2 regions of the Telluria sp. AZSoR62 genome follow, and region 2 is predicted to be linked to the other one. Evidence: predicted binding sites of a transcription regulator. Region 2 holds the regulator's gene; the other holds the start of a gene.
The links. Region 2 encodes sigma-54, which starts transcription at its own class of promoters, with help from an activator protein. Its sites were predicted from a motif close to TGGCANGNAANCTGCTTT; they were not measured.

Region 1 (7,761 bases), on a different contig from region 2:
TGGGCGGGCTGTTCTTCGGCCACTCGCGCACGCACATGTTCGACGAGCGCACCGAGCAGCTGATCACCGGCTTCGTGTCGCAGGCCGCGGTGGCGATCGACAATGCGCGCCTGTACGAGCTGGCCCAGCGCGCCGCGAAGGAACGCGAGGGATTGCTGGCCAGCGAGCGCGCCGCGCGCGCCGAGGCCGAGCGCCACAGCAAGATGAAGGATGAATTCCTGGCCATGCTGGCGCACGAGCTGCGCAACCCGCTGGCGCCGATCACCAACGCGGCGCAGCTGCTCAAGATGCCGAGCGTGGACGAGAACCTGCGCCTCAAGGCCGGCAACATCATCTCGCGCCAGGTGCGCCACATGACCGAGCTGGTGGACGATTTGCTGGATGTGTCGCGCGTCACGCGCGGCCTGGTCAAGCTGGATACCGAACCGCTCGAACTGGACGCGGTGCTGCGCGCCGCCGTCGAGCAGGCGCGCCCGCACATCGAGGCGCGCCAGCACCTGCTCATGGTGGAAGCGCCATCGCGGCCGGTGGTGGTGGCGGGCGACCGCACGCGCCTGGTGCAGGTGCTGGTCAACCTGCTCAACAACGCGGCCAAGTACACGCCGCCGCAGGGCCGCATTACGCTGCGCCTCGAAGCCGGGCTGGATGCGGCGCGCATGATCGTGATCGACAATGGCAGCGGCATGGACGCCAAGCTGCTGCCGCACGTGTTCGACCTGTTCACCCAGGCCGAGCGCACGCCGGACCGCTCGCAGGGCGGCCTCGGCATCGGCCTGGCGCTGGTCAAGTCCATCATCCAGATGCACGGCGGCCAGGTGGAAGCGCATAGCGATGGCCTGAACCTGGGCACCTCGGTGTCGGTGCTGCTGCCGCTGGTCGATGCGGCGGGCGTCCCAAGCCCAACGCAGCTGCATGCGGCGGCGCGCAGCGTGGCGCCCTGCACCCTGACCATCGTCGACGACAACGCCGATGCGGCCCAGTCGCTGGCGGTGCTGCTGCGCGCGCAGGGGCATAGCGTGAACGTGTTCGAGGACGGCGTGCGCACGCTGGCCTCGAGCGAGATCGCCCACACGCATGCCTTCATCCTCGACATCGGCCTGCCCGACATGACCGGCTACGAGCTGGCGCGCCGCCTGCGCCGCGAGCATCCGCAGGCGGTGTTCATCGCGCTCACCGGCTATGGGCAGGAGCGCGACCGCGACCTCTCGAAAGCGGCCGGCTTCGACTATCACCTGGTCAAGCCGGTGGAATTCCGCGCGCTGGTAGACATCCTGGCGCGGTTGCCGCAGTGCGCGCAGGGGCAGGAAACCGGACAGCGCAAGCCGGAGCCGGACGTGGCCGAACTGGCCTGATGCCTGCTGGCGCGTGAGCCTTGCGCGGCCCTGGTGCTGTCGGAAGACTTTACACCCGGGCCGCGCGCCGGGATGCCCTCCGCGCTAAGGCATTGAAATTATGCAATTATTTTATTCTGGCATTATTTTTGCTTCTTATGGGCATCATTGTTCCCAACCGGAAGCACGCCATGTCCATCAAACGCCTGATCACCGCCGCCTGCACCAGCCTGCTCCTCGCCTCGGCCGCCAGTGCCGCGCCGGTGCTGCAATATGCCAGCACGGTCAAGGACTTCAGCTCGCAGTACAGCGCGGGCAGCTGGAGCGCCGCGCAGGTGCTGGGCGCGCCGAATACCTTCCTGTATGGCGACTACGCGACCGCATGGGCGCCGCGTAGCCAGAACGGCACGATGGAATTCATTTCGGTCGGCTTCACCACCGCCGTGTATGCCACCGGCGCGACCATCCGCGAAACCTCGGGCAACGGCTTCGTCACCCAGGTCGACGTGATCGACACCCTGGGCAAGCTGCACACGGTATGGTCCGGCGCCGATATTAGCGTCGCCAACGTCCCCTTCGATTTCAGCATGTCGTGGGCCACGACCTCGTTCCTGGTCTCGGGCCTGAAGGTGTATGTCAACAGCAACCACACCGCCGACTGGGAAGAGATCGATGCGATCCGCCTGGCCGGCGACAGCATTGCGCCGCCGGCGCCGATTCCGGAACCGGCGACCCTGGCGCTGATGGGCGCCGGCTTCGGCCTGCTGGGCCTGGCGCGCCGCCGCCGCAACGTTTAAGCGACGGCCGCGCTGGCGCGGCAAGCATCTGCTTCACCCAACCAGCCGGGCATGTCCCGGCTGGCTGCATTGCGGGCCCCGTCAGCACATCCAGCCGGACGCCCCCGTCCCGGGCGATGGCATACACTTGTTCCGGTTCTCGTTCACTAACCGATTCCCAAGGAGCTAGTCATGAAGATTCGCTGGATCTGTGCCGTCCTGTTGGGCGCAAGCTGCGCCGCCGCCAATGCCGCCGATATGAAGGCCCCCCTGAAGATGGCAACCGAGAAGGGCGAGGGCGCCAGCGTGGGCACCGTCACCATCAGCGAGACGAAGCATGGTCTGGTCTTTACGCCTGCCTTGACCGGGTTGCCCGCCGGCCTGCACGGCTTCCACGTGCACGAAAACGGCAACTGCGGCCCGAACCAGAAGGATGGCAAGACGGTCGCGGCAGGCGCCGCGGGCGGCCACCTCGATCCCGCCAAGACCGGCAAGCACGGGCTGCCATGGGGCGAGGGTCACCTGGGCGATTTGCCGGCGCTGGCGGTCGATGAGAAAGGGGCGGCGTCCAATCCGGTGCTGGCCCCGCGGCTGAAGATGGCGGACGTCAAGGGCAAGGCCCTGATGGTGCATGCGGGCGGGGATAACCATGCCGACCATCCGGCGCCGCTCGGCGGTGGTGGTGCCCGGATGGCGTGCGGGATCATCCAGTAATCGGGCTGCATGAAACAATATTTCATGCGAGATTGCTGCATGAAATAAAATTTCATCCATCGAACGACCCCCGATAGCGAAGGGCGAAAAAAAACCCGGCACTGCCGGGTTTTTCACGTTCCGTAGAACGGCTTACTTGGCTGCCGTGCGCGCCTTGCCGAACGGATCGCCCGCCTTCCACTGCGGCGCCTTCGGCGCATCCGCGACCATGCGGCCCAGGTTCAGCGTGAACTGCGCCTGCTGCACCATGCCGGCCAGGTCCCAGTTCGGATCGTATTCATCCGACACCTGGTGGTAGCGCGCGCGGTAGGCCTTCTGCTTGGCGTCGCTCGCTTCCACATCCTTTACCCAGCCGTGGCCCGCGCCCACCGAGAACGCCGGCACGCCGGCCTTGGCGAAGCTGAAGTGGTCGCTGCGGAAGTAGCCGCCGGCCAGGTCCGGCTTGGCCGCGGCGATCTGCAGGCCCATGCTCTTGGCGGTGGCGGCGGCCATCGCGCCCAGGTCGGTGCGTTCGCTGCCCGGGGTGCTGACGTCCTTGACCAGGCCCACGAAGTTCAGGCTGTCCAGGTTCAGGTTGGCGACGGTCTTTTCGATCGGCCACAGCGGCTTGGCGGCATAGGCGGCGCTGCCCAGCAGGCCCTGTTCTTCGGCCGCGACCCACAGGAACATCTGGCTGCGCTTGGCCGGATTGCGCACGGCTTGCTCCGCCATCGCCAGCAGGGCGGCGGTGCCCGATGCGTTGTCGACGGCGCCGTTGAAGATGGTGTCGCCTTCGCTACCCTGCTTGCCCATGTGGTCCCAGTGCGCGCTGTACACCACGACTTCGTCCTTGAGCTTCGGGTCGGTGCCCGGCACGATGCCGGCCACGTTGAATTCGTTCAGCGTGCGCACTTCGGCGCGCGCCTCGCCCTTGACGCGGGCGTTCAGCACCACCGGCTTGAAGGCCTTGTCCTCGGCCGCGAAGCGCAGCTTGTCGAGGTCCTGGCCGCTTGCTGCGAACAGCTTGCGCGCGGTGGCGTCGGTCATCCAGCCCTGCAGGCCGGTGCCCAGCTTGCCCTCGGCCAGCTGGAAGCGCTCGGCGGCGGCCCAGCTGTTCTGCACCACGCTCCAGCCGTACGAGGCCGATGCGTCGGTGTGGATCAGCAGCACGCCGGCGGCGCCCTGGCGCGCGGCTTCTTCCAGCTTGTAGGTCCAGCGGCCGTAATAGGTCAGGCCGGCGCCGTTGAAGCGCTTTGGCTCGGCGGCCGTCGGCGCCGGGTCGTTCACCATCATGACGATGACCTTGCCCTTGACGTCCATGCCCTTGAAATCGTCCCAGCCTTCTTCCGGCGCGTTGATGCCGTAGCCGACGAACACCATCTCGGCGTCGAGGGTGTGGTCGGCCTTGGCGTCGCCCGGGCCCCAGACCCAGTCTGCGCCGAACTGCAGCGGCAGCGCCTGGCCGCCGGCCATGATGGCGAGGTTGCTCTTCTGCGGCAGCGAGCGCACGCCCGCGATCTTCACCGGCTGGCGGAAGCTGCCGTTGTTGGCCGGCTGCAGGCCCGCGGCGGCGGCTTGCGTTTCCAGATAGGTGACGGTCAGTTCGCCGCCGCGCTGCCCGGTACCGCGGCCTTCGACGGCGTCGGACGACAGGAAGGCCAGGTGGGCGCGCAGCGGCGCTTCCTTGACGGTCGCGGCTTGCGCGGACTTGGGCGACTTGGCTGCAGCGGTGGCGGCGGCCGGATAGGCCAGGGCCAGGCTGCCCGCGAGGGCGGTGAGGACAACGGAGGAGACGATCTTGTGCATGGAATCCTGCTGCGTAAATTAATCGAATGGACATGACGCCAGGGGTGCCCGGCGTGCATCGGCCATTGTATGCCAACTGCTCAGTAAAACCGCAGCACGTCCGAGGAGATTGTCATGCCCGTTCCCGGCATGCGCGGCGGGGCGCCGGGCGGCAGCAGGTGGGCCGGCAGCCCGGGCATGCGCTCCTCGACCACGATCGCCAGCAGGTCCTCGCCCTTGGCCTCGAAGGTGAAGCGCAGCAGCTGGTCTTCCATCCCGTACAGCGACATCGACCAGCCGCCTTCGCTGGTGCTCAAGACCCGCCCGTTCATGACCGAGCGCAGCGGCTTGGTGCCGGCCGCCCACAGCTCGATGTGCGGCGCCCGGTTCTTCGAGCGCAGAGTGAATTCGACCTGGCGGGTGCTCGGCTTCGCGTTGGTCCAGGCCAGGGCTGGGTTCTTGAGCAAAAAGGCTTCGGGGAAGGCGATGCGGTCGTCGCGCGGCGCGACCGCATACCATTGGCGCGGGCTGTGCCAGCCGAAGACGTCCACATGGATCGCAGGCTGGGCCAGGTCCGGAAACAAACCCTTCGACCAGGCGTCCAGCGGCTGGGGCGGCAGCAGCCAGTAGGCGCGCCAGCTGTTCATGTCCTTGAAATACAACAGCCGGTCCGGCTCGACGGCTGGACGTTCCGGCGGCGCGACCGCACCGGAGACGGAAACGGGCAGCACCGCGCAGCCGGCGAACACCAGGGCCAGCGCCGGCCCGGCCACGCGCCCGACCGGCAACAGGAGCAACATGCTCGCAAAGCACAGCATCAGGATGGCGATCACCAGGGCCGGCACATACAGTCCCTGCGGGGCGAGGGCGGTCCAGGCGTCTGCCAGCGAGGGCGGAAACAGCAGCAATGCCGGCAGCAGTCCCGCGACGACGATCCCCAGGCGGCCCCACACGCCGCGGGCAGCCTGCAGCGCCGTGAAGGCGCCGAGCGCCGCCGCCAGCGGCCACGCCAGCAGGTAGGCCGAGGCAGGCGCCACCAGCAGCACGGCGACCAGGGCCAGTGCAATCCACGTCATCGCCCCGAGGAAGACCGCCACGCCGCCGGCCAGCCAGCGCAGCAGGTAGAGGGCGCCGACGAACAGGCAGCCGTACATGAGGGCAAACACCAGCGCCGGCTCATGGCTGGCGGCCCGCGTCAGCGCGGCCACTTCGTCGCGCCGCTCCCACAGGCCCATGCGCGCCGCCAGCAGGACCAGCGCGATGCCGAAAAAGCCCTGTACCAGCGGCGCGACGGTGGTGTCGGATTGGGCCAGTGCGCGCCGGTAGCCGCGCACCAGCAGCGTGCAGCTCAGGACCGCAAGTACCCAAGACAGGAGCGCCGAATGGCGTACGCTGCCAAGGATCGGCAGGTCGAAATAGCTGTGCGCACCACGGGCGCCGCGCGCCAGCGGTGCGTCGCCGAAGTGGCGCGCCAGGCGCAGCATCGTGTCGCCCAGCGTGGCCAGCATGGCCGGGTCCAGGCGCTGCGGCGTATCGAGCACGCGCTCGCCATCGAAGCGCAGGCTGGTGTTGGCCATCAGCAGGACAGGGGCGTCGAGGCTGGCCAGGGGGCCGATGCGCAGCGTGTCGGGCAGCAGCTTGACCAATCCTGCCACCAGCGACGTGCCCCCCATGCCCGGTGCGGCGCCGGCGAGACCGCGCAGAACCTCGCTGCCGGCGCCCGCAGCGTCATACAGCACCAGCGGCCCGCCGCTGCCGGCCGCGTCGAAGCGCAGCGCCAGGCCCACCTGCTGCGCCCATGGATGCGCCGTGAAACCCTGGGCGCCGAGCGCCCCGACGTTCTCGCCATCGGCAAACAGCAGCACGATGTCGTTGGCCGGCGCCCGGCCGGCGCGCAGCACGCGCGCGGTTTCCAGCAGCGCCGCCACCTGCGCGCCGGAACGCGCCGCGCCCAGCGTGGTCTTGCCGGTGTCGTAGTGGGCCGCGAGCAGCAGTGCGGGGCGCCGCATGCTCTCTGGAGCGCTGCCCGGGATGCGCACCAGGATGTTGTGCACCACGCCCACGGTCACATGCCTGCCGCCCCAGTACTGGATGACCGACTTCTGCACGGTGGTTTTCTGGACCAGCGGCGCCAGCCCCATGCCGCGCAGCTGGCCCAGGATGTAATCGCGCGCCCTGGCATTGGCCTGGGTGGCGATCGGACGCGGTTCGCTTGCCAACACCGCCACATGGCGCAGCATGCGATCGAGCTGGGGCGGGCCGGCAGGCAGGGACGGGGGCTTGGCAGGGGCGATGGCCAGCCAGGCCAGCGCGGCAAGGGTCAGGCAGGCGGCCGCCAGCGCGGCCAGGCCGAGGGCGCGCGGCGGCGTCCTCGAGGATCCAGCGGTAAGCATCTTCTCTCTCCATTTTTTGGTGTTGTTGTCGGTGCTGCGGGTGTGTCGGCGGGCGGCCTCCTGAGAAAAAAGCGAAACTGCAGGCGAAAAAAAGCCCGCCAGGCTGGGAGCTGGGGCGGGCGAAGAGGGGAAAACGCGGTACGGCTTACTCGAGGGTCCAGACGTAGGCGATCTGCGCCCAGCCGGCTTCGGCGACGCCGCCGTTCATGGCCGGCTTGAACTGGCACAGGCTCAGGGCATTGACCGCGGCGCGGTCCAGGTCACGCGAGCCGCTCGACTTCTGCACCCGCGAACCCTGCACCCGGCCGTCGGTGCCCACCATCAGCGCCAGCGTCACGGTGCCGGTCTCGCCGTTGCGGGCCGCATTGACCGGGTATTCCGGCTTGGCGCAGCCATTGGCGTCGGCCAGCACGGCGCTGCGCATCTCGCCCGGATTGCTCTTGGTGGTCGGCGGCGCGGGCGGGGCCTCGTTCTGCGCAGGCAGGGCCGGTTCCGGCTCTGGCGCGGGCTCGGTGCTGGCCTGGATCGGGTCTTCCATCGGCGGCGGGGTCGTCTCGACCTCCTGCTTCGGCACGACGATGTCCGGCTTGGTGACCTTCTGCTGCGGTTGCGGCGGTTCCGGCGGCGGCGGCGGCGGGACTTCCGGCTGCATCCAGACGATCTTGTCGTCGATCAGCGCGGGCAGGCTGATGGTCTTGGTGTTCATCATGTTGACCATGCCCACGGCCACCAGGGCGTGCAGGCCGGCCACCAGGGCGAACTTGCCGGCCTTGCCGCCCGGAG
Region 2 (7,761 bases):
AGCGACAGGCCGGCCTGCTCGGTGACCCAGGCCAGGCCCAGCGTCACCAGCAGCAGGTTGAGCATGAACAGCTCCTGCGAGCGGCGCTTGGCGACGATGGTGAACCAGTTGCGCATCAGCTTCTGGCCGAAGATCAGGAGCAGGGCCAGCACGAAGGCCGCCTTCACCGCCGCCCAGCCGAGGGTCGCCGCCAGTTCTTCGGGCGGGCGCGCCAGCGAAGGAATCATGATCAGGAGCGGCACCACCGCCAGGTCCTGGAACAGCAGGATGCCGATGATGCGGCGCCCGTGCTCGCTCTCGAGTTCCAGGCGCTCGGTCAGCATCTTGACGACGATGGCGGTGGACGACATGGCCAGCGCTCCGCCCAGCGCAAAGGCGGCCTGCCAGCTCACGTGCAAATGCGGCGCCCAATACGAGATGAACAGGCCGAAGCCCATGGCGGCCGCGATTGTCAATACGACTTGAGCCAGACCCAGGCCGAACACGATGCGCCGCATCGACTTGAGCTGGGCCAGCGAAAATTCCAGCCCGATCGAAAACATCAGGAAGACGACGCCGAATTCGGCCAGCCCATGGGTGGCGGGACTGTCGTCGGCCAGCGCCAGCGCGTGGGGGCCGATGAGGACGCCGACGGCGAGGTAGCCGAGCATCGGCGGCAGGTGAAGCATCCGGAAAGCGACCACGCCCAGTACGGCGCAGCCCAGCAGGAGCAGGGTCAGTTCAAGTCCGGAATGCATCTTCCCCGTGATTCGTTGTTGTAGTTTGTTACCACTGGCAAGTTTTTTGCTTGGCCAATTCGTTTATACTGCCACGATGAGTGTAACCGATGAAAAAACAATGCTGAAAAGTTTTGATGCCGACCAGGCCCGCCGCGTGCTGGAGCTGGGCCGCGAGACCCTGGCCATCGAGGCCGACGCCATCCGCGCGCTGCATGCGCGCCTGGGCGACGACGACAGCTTCGTGCGCGCCGTGCAGCTTTTGCTGGGCTGCACCGGGCGGGTGGTGGTGTCGGGCATGGGCAAGTCGGGTCACATCGGACGCAAGATCGCCGCCACCCTGGCCTCGACCGGCACCCCGGCCATGTTCGTGCACCCGGGCGAAGCCGCCCACGGCGACCTGGGCATGGTGACGGCGCAGGACGTCTTCATCGCCATCTCGAACTCGGGCGAATCGTCCGAGCTGCTCGAAATTTTGCCAGCTGTCAAAAGAATGGGCAGCCAGGTCATCTCGATGACCGGCAAGCCGCATTCGCGCCTGGCCAGGCTGTCCGAGATCCACCTGGATATCTCGGTGGCCAAGGAAGCCTGCACCCTGAACCTGGCCCCGACCACCAGCACCACCGTGACGCTCGCCATGGGCGACGCGCTGGCGGTGGCGCTGCTGGACCTGCGGGGCTTCCGCGAAGAAGACTTCGCGATGTCGCACCCGGGCGGCGCCCTGGGCCGCCGCCTCCTGACCCACGTGCGCGACGTGATGCGCAGCGGCGACGCGATTCCCGCCGTGAGCCCCGATACGCCGCTGGCGAAAGCCCTGCTCGAAGTCTCGCAAAAGGGCATGGGCATGACCGCCGTGGTCGACGAGCAGCAGCGCCCGGTCGGCGTGTTCACCGACGGCGACTTGCGCCGCCTGATCGAGCGCATGCACGATTTCTCGAACATCGCGATCCGCGACGTGATGCATGCCGGCCCGCGCACCGTGCACCCGGAACAGCTGGCGGTCGATGCCGTCGCCGTGATGGAAGAATTCCGCATCAACCAGATGCTGGTCGTCGATGCGGACGGCCGCCTGGTCGGCGCCCTGCACATCCACGACCTGACCCGCGCCAAGGTAATCTAAATGACTCCACTGGAACACATGCAGCGCGCCGCGCGCGTGAAAGTCATGATCTTCGACGTCGACGGCGTGCTCACCGACGGCAGCCTGACCTATGGCCCGGACGGCGAAGTCACCAAGACCTTCAATGTGCTGGACGGCCTGGGCATCCAGCTGCTGAACAAGACCGGCGTGCAGACCGCGATCATCAGCGCGCGCCTGTCGCCGATCGTGGTCAAGCGCGCAGCAGACCTGGGCATTGCCCATGTCTACCAGGGCATCCACGACAAGCGCATCGGCTTTGCCAAGCTGCTGGACGCCACCGGCGTCACCGCCGAGGAATGCGGCTACATCGGCGACGACGTGATCGACCTGCCGCTGCTGACCAAGGTGGGCTTTGCCGTGGCGGTGCCCTCTGGCCACCCGGAAGTGCAGCACCGCGCGCACTACGTCACCAAAAACGTGGGTGGGCGCGGCGCCGTGCGCGAAGTCTGCGACCTGGTCATGCGCGCCCAGGGCACCTACGAACAGGCGCTCGCGCCTTACTTCGCCTGAGCCTGCGGGCCGACACGACATGGTCACCTACAAGCGCACCGCCCACCGCTGGAGACTGCTCAGCGTCATGATCATCGGGGTCTTCCTCGCCTTCGGCAGCTTCTGGCTGGTGCAGGTGATGGATCGCGACGACACCGACGCGCGCCTGGGCGGGCCGCTGAACGAGCCCGATTACATCGTCGAGAATTTCTCCTTCGTGCGCATGACCGAAGAGGGCAAGCCGAGCTACGTCGTGTCGGGCAAGCGCCTGGCGCACCAGCCCCAGGGCGACGTCTCCGAGGTCGAGCAGCCGGTGGTGCAGGGCATGACGCCCGGCCGCCCGCGCACCACCGTGGTGGCTAACCGCGGCCGCATCTATCACGAAGAACACCGGGTCGACCTGCTCGGCAAGGTCGACATCCAGCGCCCGGCCACGCCCACCAGCGAAGCACTGCGCGTACGCACCGAGGCGCTGACCGTGCTGCCCGACGAAGAGATCATGAAGACCGACAAGCCGATCGAGATGCAGCTCGGCGCCTCCACCATCCGTGGCACCGGCATGGTCGCGAACAATGCGACCCAGAAGCTGCACCTGGCCAGCCGCGGCCAGATCGTCTATCCGCCACGCGCGCAACGCTAGCGCGCACGTCATCACAGGACAAGCACCCATGAAAAAAATCATCCTTGCGGCCCTTCTTGGCCTGGCTTCCCTCGGCGCCCTTGCCGAGCGCGCCGATTCGCTCAAGCAGGCCGTGATCAACTTCGACACCCTGGACGTCGACGAAGTGACGCAAACCCGCATCCTGACGGGTAATGTCGTGCTCACGCGCGGCACCCTGGTGCTCAAGTCCGACCGCGCCCAGGTGAAGGAAACGCCGGAAGGCTACATGAGCGTGACGCTCACCGCGGCCCCCGGCAAGCTGGCCACCTTCCGCCAGAAGCGCGACGGCGGCCCGGACCTGTGGGTCGAGGGCCAGGCCCAGCGCATCGAGTACGACGAGCGCGCCGAACTGGTGAAGCTGTTCACCGCCGCCGAAGTGCGCGAACTGGAAAACGGCCGCCTGGCCAACGAAATCAAGGGTCCCTTCATCTCCTACGACAACCGCAAGGAAGTCGCCCAGGTGCGCAACGACGCCAGCGGCCAGAGCAAGGTCGGCGGCGGGCGCGGCACCCTGATCATCGCCCCGCGCCGCGCTGCGCCTGCAGAAGGCGGCAAGCAATGACGGTGGTGGAGAAGAGCGTGCGCGAAGGCTGCAGCACCCTGGTCGTCAAGGGCCTGCAAAAGAGCTATGGCAAGCGGCTGGTGGTGCGCGACGTGTCGCTGCAGGTCGATTGCGGCGAAGTGGTGGGGCTGCTGGGCCCGAACGGCGCCGGCAAGACCACCTCGTTCTACATGATCGTCGGCCTGGTGCCGTCGGACGCCGGCTCGATCGACATCAACGGCACCGACATCTCGAGCCTGCCGATCCACCGCCGCGCGGTGCTGGGCCTGTCCTACCTGCCGCAGGAAGCCTCGGTGTTCCGCAAGCTGACGGTGGAAGAGAATATCCGCGCCGTGCTGGAACTGCAGCGCACCAACGAGGGCAAGGCCTTGTCGAAGGACGAGATCAACGGGCGCCTGGACACCCTGCTGGCCGAGCTGCAGATCGAGAAGCTGCGCGAGAACCCGGCGCTGTCGCTGTCGGGCGGCGAGCGCCGCCGCGTCGAGATCGCACGCGCACTCGCTACCAATCCGCGCTTCGTGCTGCTGGACGAACCCTTTGCCGGCGTGGACCCGATTGCGGTGATCGAGATCCAGCGCATCGTGCGCTTCCTGAAGGAGCGCAACATCGGCGTCCTGATCACGGACCACAACGTGCGCGAGACGCTCGGCATCTGCGACCGCGCCTACATCATCAACCAGGGGGCGGTGCTGGCCTCGGGCCGTCCGGACGACATCATCGCCGACGAGTCGGTGCGCCGCGTCTACCTCGGCGAACACTTCCGCATGTGACCATGAAACAGTCCCTGCAACTCCGCACGTCGCAGCACCTGGCGCTCACGCCGCAACTGCAGCAGTCGATCCGGCTGCTGCAATTGTCCACGCTCGAACTGCACCAGGAGCTCGAGCAGATACTGACCGATAACCCGCTGCTCGAACGGCTCGACGATCCGCTCGACCACTCGGTGCGGCTGCTGGCCGACGGCGCCATCAACAGCGCCCCCTCCAGCGCCGAAGCCCCGGCCGCGCAGCCGGGACAGGAAGGCGGCGAAGGCGAGGCCGCCAAGCCCGATGCCGACGGCTTCGAGGACGGCGACCGCGACCGCGGCGAGCCTGACGGCGACTGGGGCGGCGAGGGCGGCGGCGCGAGGAGCGGCGACGACGAAGACGGCCGCCCGCAGCTGGAAGCGTGCAGCGTGTCGCTGCGCGAGCACCTGGCCGAGCAGGTTCGCACCACCGGCTGCGGCGTGCGCGACCGCGCGCTGGCCGAACTGGTGATCGATGCGCTGGACGACAACGGCTACCTGGAGGAGCCGCTGGACGACATCCACGCGCGCCTGCCCGCCGAACTCGAGATCGAGATGGACGAGCTGCGCTGCGCGCTGGCGCTGGTGCAGAGCCTGGACCCGGTCGGCTGCGGCGCCCGCAGCGCGGCCGAATGCCTGGCGCTGCAGATCCGTCGCATGCCGGGCGTGCCGATGGTGACGCGGCGCCTGGCCTTGAGCATCGTCGAAGGCTACCTGAGCTGGTTCGCCCAGCGCGAGTACACCAAGCTCAAGAAGGCGCTGGACTGCGACGACGAAGACCTGCGCGAGGTCCAGGCCGTCATCCGCCAGTGCAATCCGCATCCCGGCGCGGCCTTTGCGTCCGCTGCCTCGGACTACGTGGTGCCGGACGTGATCGTACGCCGCGCCAAGAGCGGCTGGTCGGTCATGCTGAACCCGGATGTGATGCCGAAGCTGCGCGTGAACTCGCTTTACGCCAACCTGCTCAAGCAGGGAAAAAGCGAGAGCCAGATGGGCGCACAGCTGCAGGAAGCCAAGTGGCTGATCAAGAATATGCGCCAGCGTTTCGACACGATCCTGCGCGTAGCCGAGGCAATTGTTGAGCGCCAGCGCAACTTTTTCAGCCACGGCGCGGTTGCCATGCGTCCGCTTGTGCTGCGCGAGATTGCTGATACACTAGGCCTACACGAGAGCACTATTTCCCGTGTAACCACGCAGAAATACATGTTGACCCCCCACGGCATGTTTGAACTGAAATACTTCTTCGGAAGCCACGTCGCCACCGAAGCGGGGGGAGAAGCATCTTCCACGGCGATCCGCGCGCTGATTGCGCAATTGACAGGAGCAGAAGACCCTAAGAACCCTTTATCCGACAGCAAGATCGCGGAAATGCTCGGGGAACAAGGTATGGTCATTGCGCGCCGGACGGTAGCCAAATACCGCGAAGCCCTCAAGATCCCTCCCGTCAGCCTCCGCAAGTCTCTGTAAAGCACTGTCCCACCTACCTTGTGGTGCCGGCAGGGCAACATTTCAAAGGAGTGTGTATGAACCTCACAATCAGTGGTCATCATCTTGAAGTGACTCCCGCAATTCGTGAATACGTTCAGAATAAGCTCGAGCGCATTACCCGCCATTTCGACCACGTGATCGACACCCACGTGTTCCTCGCCATCGATAATCTCACCGAAAAAGAAAAACGGCAGAAAGCCGAGATCAACCTGCAAGTATCAGGAAAAATTTTGCATGTGGCCAGCGCCGCGCAAGACCTGTACGCGGCGATCGACATGCTGATGGACAGGCTGGACCGCCAGGTCATCAAGCACAAGTCCATGCTGCAAAACCATAATCACGTGGCGCACAAGCGCCTGCCGGATACCGGCGAAGCCGCCGTCGCGTAAATACGCACAGCAGCAATGACAGCAGGGGCGTCTGAGGGGACGCCCTTTTTGCTGGGCGCTCCCTTTACTGTTACGTTTGCACGCTTCCAATTTCACGCTTTTGTTCTGTAGAATGCATGTCTTTTCGATCACAGAGCATCTCCATGACCGACACCGTCCTGACCCGCGTCGCCAACCGCACCGGCGTCATTACGCTCGACCGGCCGCAAGCCCTGAACTCCCTCTCGCTCGACATGGTGCGCGCGCTCACCGCGATCCTGCGCGACTGGCAAACTGACGCCGGCATCGACGCGGTCGTCATCGGCAGCACCAGCGAGAAGGCCTTGTGCGCGGGTGGCGACATCCGCTTCTTCCACGAAAAGGGCCAGGTCGGGCCGATGGGCGGCAGCGCGCTGCTGGAAGACTTCTTTACCGAAGAATACGCACTGAACCACCTGATCCATTTCTACCCGAAGCCGTATATCGCGCTGATGGACGGCGTGGTGATGGGCGGGGGCATGGGCATCGCCCAGGGCGGCCCTGGTTGCGGCCTGCGCATTGTCACCGAACGCAGCAAGGTTGCCATGCCCGAAGTGAACATCGGCCTGTTCCCGGATGTCGGCGGCAGCCATTTCCTGTCGCATGCGCCGGGCCAGCTGGGGCAATACCTGGGCCTGACCGGCCTGACCATCGGCGCGGCCGACGCCATCTATGTGGGACTGGCCGACCTGTTCGTGCCGGGCGAGAAGATGGGCGAGCTGATGGCGCTGGTGGAGGCGACCGCGGGCGCCGACCTGCCTGCGGCGATCCGCGCGTTTGCCGCGCCGTTTGCGCAAGCCGCCGGCAGCAGTGAACTGCAGGCCCAGCGCGCCGTGATCGATGCGCACTTCAGCGCTGCTTCAGTGGCCGCCATCATGGAATCGCTCGCGCGCGACGAAAACCCGTTCGCGCAAAAGGCCCTGAAGGCCATGCGCCAGCGCTCGCCGCTGATGATGTGCGTCACGCGCGAACTCCTGCTGCGCGGCGCCGCGCTCGGCGTGGCCGACTGCCTGCGCATGGAACGCTCGCTGGTGCGCCGCAATTTCGAGCACGGCGAAGTGCTCGAAGGCGTGCGCGCGCTGGTGATCGACAAGGACAATGCGCCGAAGTGGAATCCGGCGACGCTGGAGGAAGTCACGCCGGAGATGGTGGCGGCATTCTTCGAGCCAGTGTGGCCCGACTACGCGCATCCGCTGCACCACCTGGCCTGACGCCGGTTTGAATGTGGGTGGGGGCGGGTAACCCGGGCCGTTGGCCCGGGTTACCCGCCCCCACCGTTTTTCAAGCGTTCAGACCGCAACGTGCTTGGGCTGCTCCCGGTGCCGCACGATCACGCGTTCGGTGCCTCCGAAATAGGCGCCGAGGCGTTCCGCCATGTACACCGAGCGGTGCTGCCCGCCGGTGCAACCCACCGCCACGGTCAGGTAGCTGCGGTTGTCCGTCTTGAACGAGGGCAGCCATTTGGCGACGAAGTTCTTGATATCTTCCAGCATCTCGGTGGCGCTGGGCTGGG

Region 1: AC3XQU_RS20885 (PEP-CTERM sorting domain-containing protein) is a predicted target of sigma-54. The motif match lies at 1,470-1,487, and genes of this name have one in related genera.

Annotation. Positions count from the first base shown of each region.
Region 1 covers NZ_JBYTST010000017.1:20,051-27,811, forward strand. The annotation lists gene AC3XQU_RS20880 (GAF domain-containing protein) at 1-1,352, shown strand, start outside; gene AC3XQU_RS20885 (PEP-CTERM sorting domain-containing protein) at 1,523-2,128, shown strand; gene sodC (superoxide dismutase [Cu-Zn] SodC) at 2,300-2,821, shown strand; gene AC3XQU_RS20895 (M28 family peptidase) at 2,954-4,606, opposite strand; gene AC3XQU_RS20900 (M28 family peptidase) at 4,687-6,978, opposite strand; gene AC3XQU_RS20905 (energy transducer TonB) at 7,124-7,761, opposite strand, start outside.
Region 2 covers NZ_JBYTST010000006.1:202,641-210,401, reverse strand. The annotation lists gene AC3XQU_RS11850 (cation:proton antiporter) at 1-737, opposite strand, end outside; gene AC3XQU_RS11845 (KpsF/GutQ family sugar-phosphate isomerase) at 814-1,836, shown strand; gene AC3XQU_RS11840 (KdsC family phosphatase) at 1,837-2,367, shown strand; gene lptC (LPS export ABC transporter periplasmic protein LptC) at 2,387-2,986, shown strand; gene lptA (lipopolysaccharide transport periplasmic protein LptA) at 3,015-3,569, shown strand; gene lptB (LPS export ABC transporter ATP-binding protein) at 3,566-4,339, shown strand; gene AC3XQU_RS11820 (RNA polymerase factor sigma-54) at 4,342-5,820, shown strand; gene hpf (ribosome hibernation-promoting factor, HPF/YfiA family) at 5,877-6,230, shown strand; gene AC3XQU_RS11810 (enoyl-CoA hydratase/isomerase family protein) at 6,374-7,459, shown strand; gene rapZ (RNase adapter RapZ) at 7,538-7,761, opposite strand, start outside.